DNA from 4 places in the Tardiphaga sp. 709 genome. Region 4 is predicted to be linked to each of the others. Evidence: predicted binding sites of a transcription regulator. Region 4 holds the regulator's gene; each other region holds the start of a gene.
The links. The regulator PhoB, encoded in region 4, activates phosphate uptake and scavenging genes when phosphate is short. The targets are predictions, from matches to a motif close to TGTCATNNANCTGTCAT.
Positions count from the first base shown of each region.

Region 1: a site for PhoB is predicted at 997-1,013, ahead of RSO67_RS03945 (RNA degradosome polyphosphate kinase). Genes of this name have one in related genera too.
Region 2: a site for PhoB is predicted at 1,169-1,185, ahead of RSO67_RS04430 (DUF47 domain-containing protein). Genes of this name have one in related genera too.
Region 3: a site for PhoB is predicted at 1,182-1,198, ahead of RSO67_RS13990 (acetoacetate decarboxylase). Genes of this name have one in related genera too.

Region 1 covers NZ_CP135529.1:745,177-747,376, forward strand. Annotated here, with positions in the region: gene RSO67_RS03945 (RNA degradosome polyphosphate kinase) at 1-925, opposite strand, end outside; partial or broken gene RSO67_RS03950 (chromosomal replication initiator DnaA) at 1,082-1,758, opposite strand; gene RSO67_RS03955 (CDP-alcohol phosphatidyltransferase family protein) at 1,805-2,200, opposite strand, start outside.
Region 2 covers NZ_CP135529.1:844,251-846,450, reverse strand. Annotated here, with positions in the region: gene RSO67_RS04440 (branched-chain amino acid ABC transporter permease) at 1-18, shown strand, start outside; gene RSO67_RS04435 (branched-chain amino acid ABC transporter permease) at 20-988, shown strand; gene RSO67_RS04430 (DUF47 domain-containing protein) at 1,188-1,832, shown strand; gene RSO67_RS04425 (inorganic phosphate transporter) at 1,847-2,200, shown strand, end outside.
Region 3 covers NZ_CP135529.1:2,847,931-2,850,130, reverse strand. Annotated here, with positions in the region: gene RSO67_RS14005 (MgtC/SapB family protein) at 1-135, shown strand, start outside; gene RSO67_RS14000 (hypothetical protein) at 242-580, shown strand; gene RSO67_RS13995 (MaoC family dehydratase) at 605-1,090, opposite strand; gene RSO67_RS13990 (acetoacetate decarboxylase) at 1,309-2,049, shown strand.
Region 4 covers NZ_CP135529.1:4,049,554-4,051,753, forward strand. Annotated here, with positions in the region: gene phoU (phosphate signaling complex protein PhoU) at 1-532, shown strand, start outside; gene phoB (phosphate regulon transcriptional regulator PhoB) at 624-1,328, shown strand; gene RSO67_RS19735 (GcrA family cell cycle regulator) at 1,571-2,080, opposite strand.

The DNA of each region.
Region 1 (2,200 bases), 3.0 Mb from region 4:
GCAGGATTTCGTCATCCGAGGTCGCCAGCGCGCGCTGCACGAAGGCACGGAGTTCTGCCGGCATGCTGGCTTCGATTTCGAGGCGGATCACCGACCCTCTGCGGCGACGCTTCAGCGCAGTCTCGAACAGCCGGACCAGATCCTCGGCCTCTTCTTCGACTTCGAGTTCACTGTCGCGGATGATGCGGAAGGCACCCTGCCCCTGCACGGTGTAGCCCGGGAACAGACGCGCGATGAACAGGCCGGTGGCCTGTTCCAGCGTGATCAGACGGACCGCGCCGTCCTTGCCAGGGGTCGGCAGGCGGATGAAGCGATCGATCTTGCCGGGCATGCGGATCAGTGCGTTCATCGTCTTGCCATCGGACACACGCGACAGATGCAGCGCGATGGTGAAACCGAGGCTCGGAATAAACGGGAACGGGTGCGCCGGGTCGATCGCTAGCGGCGTCAGCAACGGGAAAATATTGTGGAGGAAGTGGTCCTCGATCCAGGTCCGGTCGGCCTTGCTGACCTCCTTGCCGTCGAGCAGTACGATTCCGACATCGGCCAGCATGCCGCGCTGGTCGCGCCAGATCGCCTGCTGGTCGCTGCCGAGCTTGGAGACCGCGCTGTTGATCAGCACCAGCTGCTCGGCGGGGGTCAGGCCGTCCGGGCTGCGCTCGGTGATTCCCTCGCGGACCTGCGCCTTGATACCGGCGACGCGGACCATGAAGAATTCATCAAGGTTGTTTGCGGAAATCGACAGGAAGCGGACACGCTCCAGCGCCGGATGGCCCGGATTGACGGACTCCTCAAGGACGCGGCGATTGAAATGCAGCCAGGACAGCTCGCGATTGATGAAGCGCTCGGGACCCGACGCGACCACCTCTGCCGGCTTCGCTTCGCCCTTTTTCTCTTCAATAACAATCTCTTCTGCGGAGTCCATGAGGCAGCAATCCATCCAGTTCAAGCAGCGCTATAGTGCCGGCAAATCACAGCGGACATTGCGTCAGTTGCGTGACGCTTCGATGACATTGAGGAACCTGCCTGCTGCGCCGTCAAGGCACGGTTTGACGCGCCGCGTTTGACGTCCAAGGCTAAGTCAGGCGTCGCGCAGCAGTTCCGCGGCCAATGCACGGGTCACCGGCCGTCCAAGCCGGAGCGCCTCGCTATCCAGCAATTCCACCGTATGGCGGGCGGCGGCGAATGACCGCTCGATGCGGCTGGCCACATAGCTGACCACGCTCTCGTCGATGCTGAGCTGGCGATCGGCACAAAACTTCACGATCAGCGCCCGAAACAACCCGTCATCCGGGGGCAGCAGATTGACCACCGGAATCGCACGGAGCCGCGACCGCAGATCGCGCAACTCGACCTCCATCGCGGCGGGGGGACCCGTGCCGTGATCAGCACATAGGCGTTGTCCTGACGTGCCAGATTAAGAAGGTGGAACAGCGCCCGCTCGTCGAAGGCCCCGGCATTGAGATCCTCCACCACCAGTGCGTTGGTCACCAACTCAGCCGGAACCGTCGCAGCCGTCAGGCTGTGCGCCATGGTGGAGCGTGCGCCGGCCTCCTCGGCCCAGATCGCCGCCAGATGGCTCTTGCCGGACCCCTCCGGGCCGACAAGCAGCATGACCCGGTTCGGCCAGTCCGGCCAGCAGTCGATCAGTCCCAGCGCCTCGGCATTGGCCGGGCCCTCAAGGAAGTTGTCGCGGGACAGACTCTCCGCATGGGGCAGCGCGAACGCCAATTGACGGGGTTGGACGCGGGCGACCACGCAAATACTCCTGCCGGCTCCGCCGGCGAACGTCACGAATACCGGTTTACCGGGGCTCTTGACCGGGTTCGATGGTGCTCATGTGTCGCATCCACTCGACGAGATAGAAGGACACAGAGAGCAGCGTCAAGACGGTCACAAAGCCCATTAAAATCAAATCGTAAGGCGAGGATTTGAAACCAAATCCGAGAGCAGCAAGGACCAAGGCTGCGAACGCCACCTGCGCCACCGTATTGAGCTTCGACACCATCAGCGGCTTCATCGGGATCGGCTTGCCGAACAACCATGACACAATCACGGCGCCCACGATCATGATATCCCGCGACACCACGAGAATCACGATCCAGCGCGGAACTGCCCCCCATATCCCCAGGGAGACATAGATCGAGACCAGCAGCGCCTTATCGGCCAAGGGGTCGAGCAGCGCACCGAGTTCGCTGGC
Region 2 (2,200 bases), 3.1 Mb from region 4:
ACGGGACGGGCTGCCTGATATGACAACGATCACTGAAAACGCCATTCCGTCACCCCGTCGCACCGTCAAAGACGAGATGGTCGCCTTTGCGATCATGACCGCGCTGTTGCTGGTCGTACCGCTCACCGGCGTCTATCCGTTCTTCGTGATGCAGGCGCTCTGCTTCGCGCTACTCGCCTGTGCGTTCAACCTCCTGATCGGCTATGGCGGTCTGCTGTCCTTCGGCCACGCGATGTTCCTGGGCACCGCCGGCTACTGCACGGCGCATGCGCTGAAAGTGTGGGGCCTGACGCCCGAACTCGGCATCGTCGTCGGTGTCGTCGCCGCCGCTGCGCTCAGCGTCATCACGGGCCTGATCGCCATTCGTCGTCAGGGCATCTACTTCGCCATGATCACGCTGGCGCTGTCGCAGCTCCTGTACTTCGTCTATCTGCAGACGCCGTTCACCCATGGTGAAGACGGTATCCAGGGCATTCCGCAGGGCATCCTGTTCGGCCTGTTCAATCTTTCGAAGCCGATCACGCTGTATTATGTGATCCTGGCCGGCTTCACGCTGGGCTTCCTGATCATCTACCGCGCCATCAACTCGCCATTTGGCGAGGTGCTCAAGGCGATCCGTGAGAACGAGCCGCGTGCGGTGTCGCTGGGCTACAAGACCGATCAGTACAAGCTGCTGGCCTATATCCTGTCCGGCACGCTGGCGGGCTTCGCCGGCGCGTTGAAGGTGTTCGTGGCACAGAACGCCTCGCTCACCGACGTGCACTGGAGCATGTCCGGTGAAATCGTGCTGATCACGCTGGTTGGCGGCCTCGGCACGCTGTTCGGGCCGGTGGTGGGCGCCTTCGTCATCATCGCCATGCAGCAATATCTCGCCGGCTTCGGCCAGTGGGTGACGGTGATCCAAGGCGTGATCTTTGTGGTCTGCGTGCTGACCTTCCGCCGCGGCGTCATCGGCGAAATCGCGCATTACTTCAAGCGGTCGCTCTAAATCCAGGCACTGCCTCAGGAAAAGCAGGCTGTCATAAAGCGGTGGATGATCGGGCCTAAAAGGTGCGCGATTGCCCGCCTTGACCGGAAATGCTTTATGACATCCGTGTGACACAGGGCCGCCCGGCGGTGGCCCCGCGGGACCATGTCCGCCATCTGGCGGTCCGGTCGCTGCGTTTTCCTGACAGTTGGATGAGATGATGCTGCGCTGGTTCCGGTCCTTTCTGCCCCGGGAGGAAAGGTTTTTCGACCTGTTCGCCCGCCATTCAGTGACCGTGGTCGAGGGCTCCAAGGCGCTTGCGGGGATGCTGGAAGGCGGCGACGAGACGCCGGTCTACTGCCAGCGCGTCAACCAGTTCGAGAACGACGCCGACGCCATCACCCGCGAGGTGCTGACCGCCGTTCGCCGCACTTTCATCACGCCGTTCGACCGCGTCGACATCAAGAACCTCATCACGGCGATGGATGATTCCATCGACCAGATGCAGCAGACGGCGAAAGCGGTGATGCTGTTCGAGGTGCGCCAGTTCGAACCGCCGATGCGCGAAATCGGCACGCTGCTGGTGGAGTGTGCCAACCTTGTCGGTCGCGCCGTGCCGCTGATGAGCGCCATCGGCGACAATGTCGGCCTGCTCACCGCGATCACCGAGGAAGTCGGCAAGCTCGAAGGCCGCGTCGACGATCTGCACGACATCGGGCTCAAGGAGCTCTTTCTCAAGCATCGCGACGCCAACACCATGGATTTCGTGGTCGGCGCCGAGATCTACAAGCACCTTGAAAAGGTGGCCGACCGCTTCGACGACGTCGCGAACGAGATCAACAGCATCGTCATCGAACAAGTATAAAGCAGGGCCATCAGGTGGACGCCACGCTCGCCTTTCCGGTGCTGATCGGCCTCATCGCCATCGCATTGCTGTTCGACTTTCTCAACGGCCTGCATGACGCTGCCAATTCGATCGCGACGATCGTCTCGACGCGCGTGCTGCGGCCGCAATATGCGGTGCTGTGGGCGGCATTCTTCAACTTCATCGCCTTCCTGGTGTTCGGCCTGCATGTCGCCAACACCATCGGCACCGGGATCATCGAGCCGAGCGTCATCGATCCCGCCGTGATCTTTGCGGCCCTGATGGGCGCCATCGTCTGGAACGTGATCACCTGGGGCCTCGGCATTCCCTCGAGCTCGTCGCATGCGCTGATTGGTGGCTTGCTCGGG
Region 3 (2,200 bases), 1.2 Mb from region 4:
GACACCCAGCAGGAGATCGTCGCCACGCTGGTCTCGACGGCCGTCGATCCCAAGGAGCTGGATGCTGTGGCCGCCCGGCTCGAGGCGTATGCGGGTGTGCGCAACGCCACATGGGACGTCAGCACCAAGGACTAGTCGTCCAAAAGAAGTCCAAGGCGCCATCGGCGATCTGCGACTTTCCGGCTCGGGAACTTTGGCGGCGGGCTCCCGTTGTCACCGCACATTAACTGCGGTGGATGCCATGATCTCGACGACCCAGATGCGCGTGTTCCGGACTTATTTCGCGATCGCGATCTTGGCGACGGCTGCAGGATTGGGCGCATCGACGTCGGCAATGGCGCGGCTCACGCTGACACCACAATCCGCGCGACTGGCGCAGGCGACGCCGCCGTTGCAGTCGACACCAGGTGCTGAAAGCAAGCCAGCAGCACCGTCTGAGCCGGCGACAACCGGCCAGCGTCCGCAGGAGACCCCGCCGCAGCCGGCCCGTCCGGATGCAGAAGCGCGAGATGCCGGTGCCAAGCCGGCGCTGCCGCCGGCGCCTGCGGAGAAAACGGCGCCGCCGATTACGGCGAAGTAGTCATACGCTGAGCGAGCGATGCGTTCAGTCGGTGTTGGGATCCAGCAGCGCCAGCGTGATCCAGTACGCTTCTAAAGCCGGTTTGGTCACACCTTCCACTTCGATAACCGCATCCCAGGCCGATTGCAGCGAAACCACGCGTTCGGTCAGCTTGACCAAGCGAAACTTGCCGCGCACCCGCGTGCCGGATTTGACCGGACTGTTGAACCGCACGCGCTCGAAGCCATGGTTGACGCCCATCCGCGTTCGCTCGACGCCCGGCATCGCATCGAAAGCCAGCGTCGACAGCAATGACAACGTTAGAAATCCATGGGCGATCGTACCGCCAAACGGCGTCTCAGCCTTGGCGCGCTCGGGATCGGTGTGGATGAACTGATGATCGCGGGTGGCGTCTGCAAACGTATCGATCATCGTCTGATCGACCATCAGCCATTCCGACACGAGTTCGGGTCCGTTGAGTAGCTTGCGATATTGTTCCAGCGGAATCAGCTTGGCGCGGATCGCTTCCATTTCGGCTGCACGTCTCTCGTCTGACACTCCGGCTTCCCAATATTTGCGCCCGTCATGGACGGCGTTTCAAACGGCACTTTTTAAGCTCATATGTCATCGTGGTCTCGTGTTTTCACGTGTCCACGGCGGCTGGCTGGGTCAGATGCCCGCAATCTAGTCTCGCCAGCTTCACCGGTCGCCTCCATACTCCCTGCGCACGAGATCACAGGGGGGGCTTCATGAAAATCGACGACGTCCGACGCAACGCCTATTCGATGCCGCTGACCAATCCGTCGTTTCCGCCCGGGCCCTACAAATTCTACGACCGCGAATATTTTATCATCAGCTATCGCACCGACATGGAAGCGCTGCAGGCCGTGGTGCCGGAGCCGCTCGAAATCGTCGATAATATCGTGAAATACGAATTCATCCGCATGCCGGATTCCACCGGCTTCGGCGACTACACCGAAACCGGGCAGGCGATTCCGGTGCGCCTCAATGGCGTCGAGGGTGTCTATATCCACTCGATGTATCTCGACGACGATGCGCCGATTGCGGGCGGCCGCGAGCTTTGGGGCTTCCCGAAGAAGCGCGCGACGCCAAAGATCGCCGTGGAAAGCGACGTGCTGGTCGGCACGCTGCATTACGGTTCGGTGCTCTGTGCGTCCGGCACCATGGGCTACAAACATCGCCCGGTGGATCATGACACGGTGATGCATGCGCTGACGGTGCCGAACTTTATTCTCAAGATCATCCCGCATGTCGACGGCACACCGCGCATCTGCGAGCTGGTGCGCTATCACCTGGAAGAGATCAATCTGAAGGAAGCCTGGACCGGACCCGCGGCACTCGGGCTGTTCCCGCATGCGCTGGCGGATGTGGCGCGTTTGCCGGTGAAAGAGGTCGTGTCGGCGTTGCACTTCAAGTGCGACCTGACGTTGGGATTGGGCGAAGTGGCGTTTGATTATCTAGCGAAATAGGGAGCGGGCGCCTCTGTCCGACCCTCATGGTGAGGAGGCGCTTCTTCAGCGCTGTCTCGAACCATGAGGGCACGGAGCCCGCGGCCATCCTTCGAGACGCAAATGGCGGCTGCGAGATGCAGCCGCCATTTGCTCCTCAGGATGAGGGCGG
Region 4 (2,200 bases):
GCGCACGATCGAAGAGCGTGCCGTGCTGACCATCGCCAAGCGCCAGCCCATGGCTGTCGATTTGCGCGAGATCGTCGGCGCGCTGCGCGTCGCCACCGATCTCGAGCGGATTGGCGATCTCTCCAAGAACATCGGCAAGCGCGTCAATGCGCTCGACAGCGATTTCCATCCGCTGAAGCTGATCCGCGGCCTCGAACACATGACTGACCTCGTGACCACCCAGGTCAAGGCCGTGCTCGACGCCTATGCCGCACACGATTTGCCGGCCGCCATGACGGTGTGGAAGGGCGACGAGGAAATCGATGCGATCTGCACCTCGCTGTTCCGCGAACTCCTGACCTATATGATGGAAGACCCGCGTAACATTTCGTTCTGTATCCACCTGATGTTCTGCGCCAAGAACATCGAGCGGATCGGTGACCACGCCACCAACATTGCGGAAACCGTGTTCTACATGATCGAGGGCCAACAGATCCTCGACAAGCGCCCGAAGGGCGACATGACCACATTCGCGAATACGCCGACGGTCTGAAGCATGATCCGGAAAAGTGGAAGCCAGTCTTCCGCAAGGATCATGACCTAAAGGCTTTTCGGACGTCACTGAGGATATTGACCATATGGCTGTGAATGCACGCATTCTGGTGGTGGAGGACGAGGAAGCCCTCACGACGCTTCTTCGCTACAACCTCGACGCCGAAGGCTATGATGTTGAAACCGTCGCGCGCGGCGACGATGCCGACACCCGCTTGAAGGAGCGGGTGCCGGATCTCGTGGTGCTCGACTGGATGCTGCCGGGTCTTTCCGGCATCGAACTGTGCCGCCGTCTGCGCGCACGGCCTGAAACCAAGGCATTGCCGATCATCATGCTGACGGCGCGGGGCGAAGAGAGCGAGCGCGTTCGCGGTCTCGCCACCGGTGCCGACGATTACATCGTCAAGCCGTTCTCCGTGCCGGAGCTCCTGGCCCGCGTGAAGGGCCTGCTCCGTCGTGCAGCTCCCGAGCGTCTCGCCACCGTCTTGGCGTTTGGCGACATCGAACTCGACCGTGACAAGCGCCGCGTCGTGCGGTCCAGCCGCCCGATTGATCTCGGTCCGACCGAATATCGCCTGCTGGAGTTCTTCCTGGAACATCCGGGCCGGGTGTTCAGCCGTGAGCAGTTGCTCGACAGCGTCTGGGGCCGCGACATCTATATCGACGAGCGCACCGTCGACGTGCATATCGGCCGCCTGCGCAAGCTGCTCAATCCCGCCGGTGAGCCCGATCCAATCCGCACCGTGCGCGGCGCCGGCTATGCGCTGGACGATCGCTTCGACAAGGCGGCGGAGTAGATATCTTCCTTCTCCCCGCCTGCGGGGAGAAGGTGGCCCGGCATAGCGCAGCGACGCCGGGTCGGATGAGGGGGACTCTCCATCGGCTTCGGAGTCTGTGGAGCGTCCCCCTCACCCGACGCCCTCATGCTTCGCATGCGGGCCTCGACCTCTCCCCGCAAGCGGGGCGAGGTAAGAAGCCCCAAATAAAAAATGCCCGGCTCATCACCGGGCATTTTCATTTGGTTTAGATGCTTTCCAGCTCAGCGCGTCGGCTTTGGGACCGCGCGGCGGCGGTCGCTGGCCGGCTGATAGGCGATACGCGAGTGATGCGCGCAATAGGGGGCACCGGCCAGGGCCTTGCCGCCGCAGAAATAGAAGTCCGCGCTCGACGGATCGCCGATCGGCCAATGGCAGGTGGCTTCGTTGAGTTCGACCAGCGACAGGCGCTGGCTGATCGGCACGATGTTGTCATAGGCGATCGGGTCGGGCTCGGCCTCGATCTCGTAATTATGGGCCAGCGCGGTATTGCCGCGCGCCATCGGGCGGGCGACGCGTACCATCTGCTGCGCCGGGCGCGCCTTGCGCTGCCGCGGAGCTGCCGAGGAGGGGCTCTTGGCACGACCGGACAGGCCAAGGCGGTGAACCTTGCCGATCACGGCGTTGCGGGTCACGTTACCGAGTTCCGCAGCGATCTGGCTGGCGGAAAGGCCGCCTTCCCAGAGTTTCTTCAACTGTTCGACGCGATCGTCGGTCCATGTCATTACCGTCATCGCCGTTTTCCCTTCGTGAGCGCCGGCCTGACCGGGCAGCGCTGCGAGTTGAGACTTCAAAAATCCCTGCGGTCAGAATCCTTTAGCGCTCACCGGGCGCGAATTTCGCGTCCGGCTGTT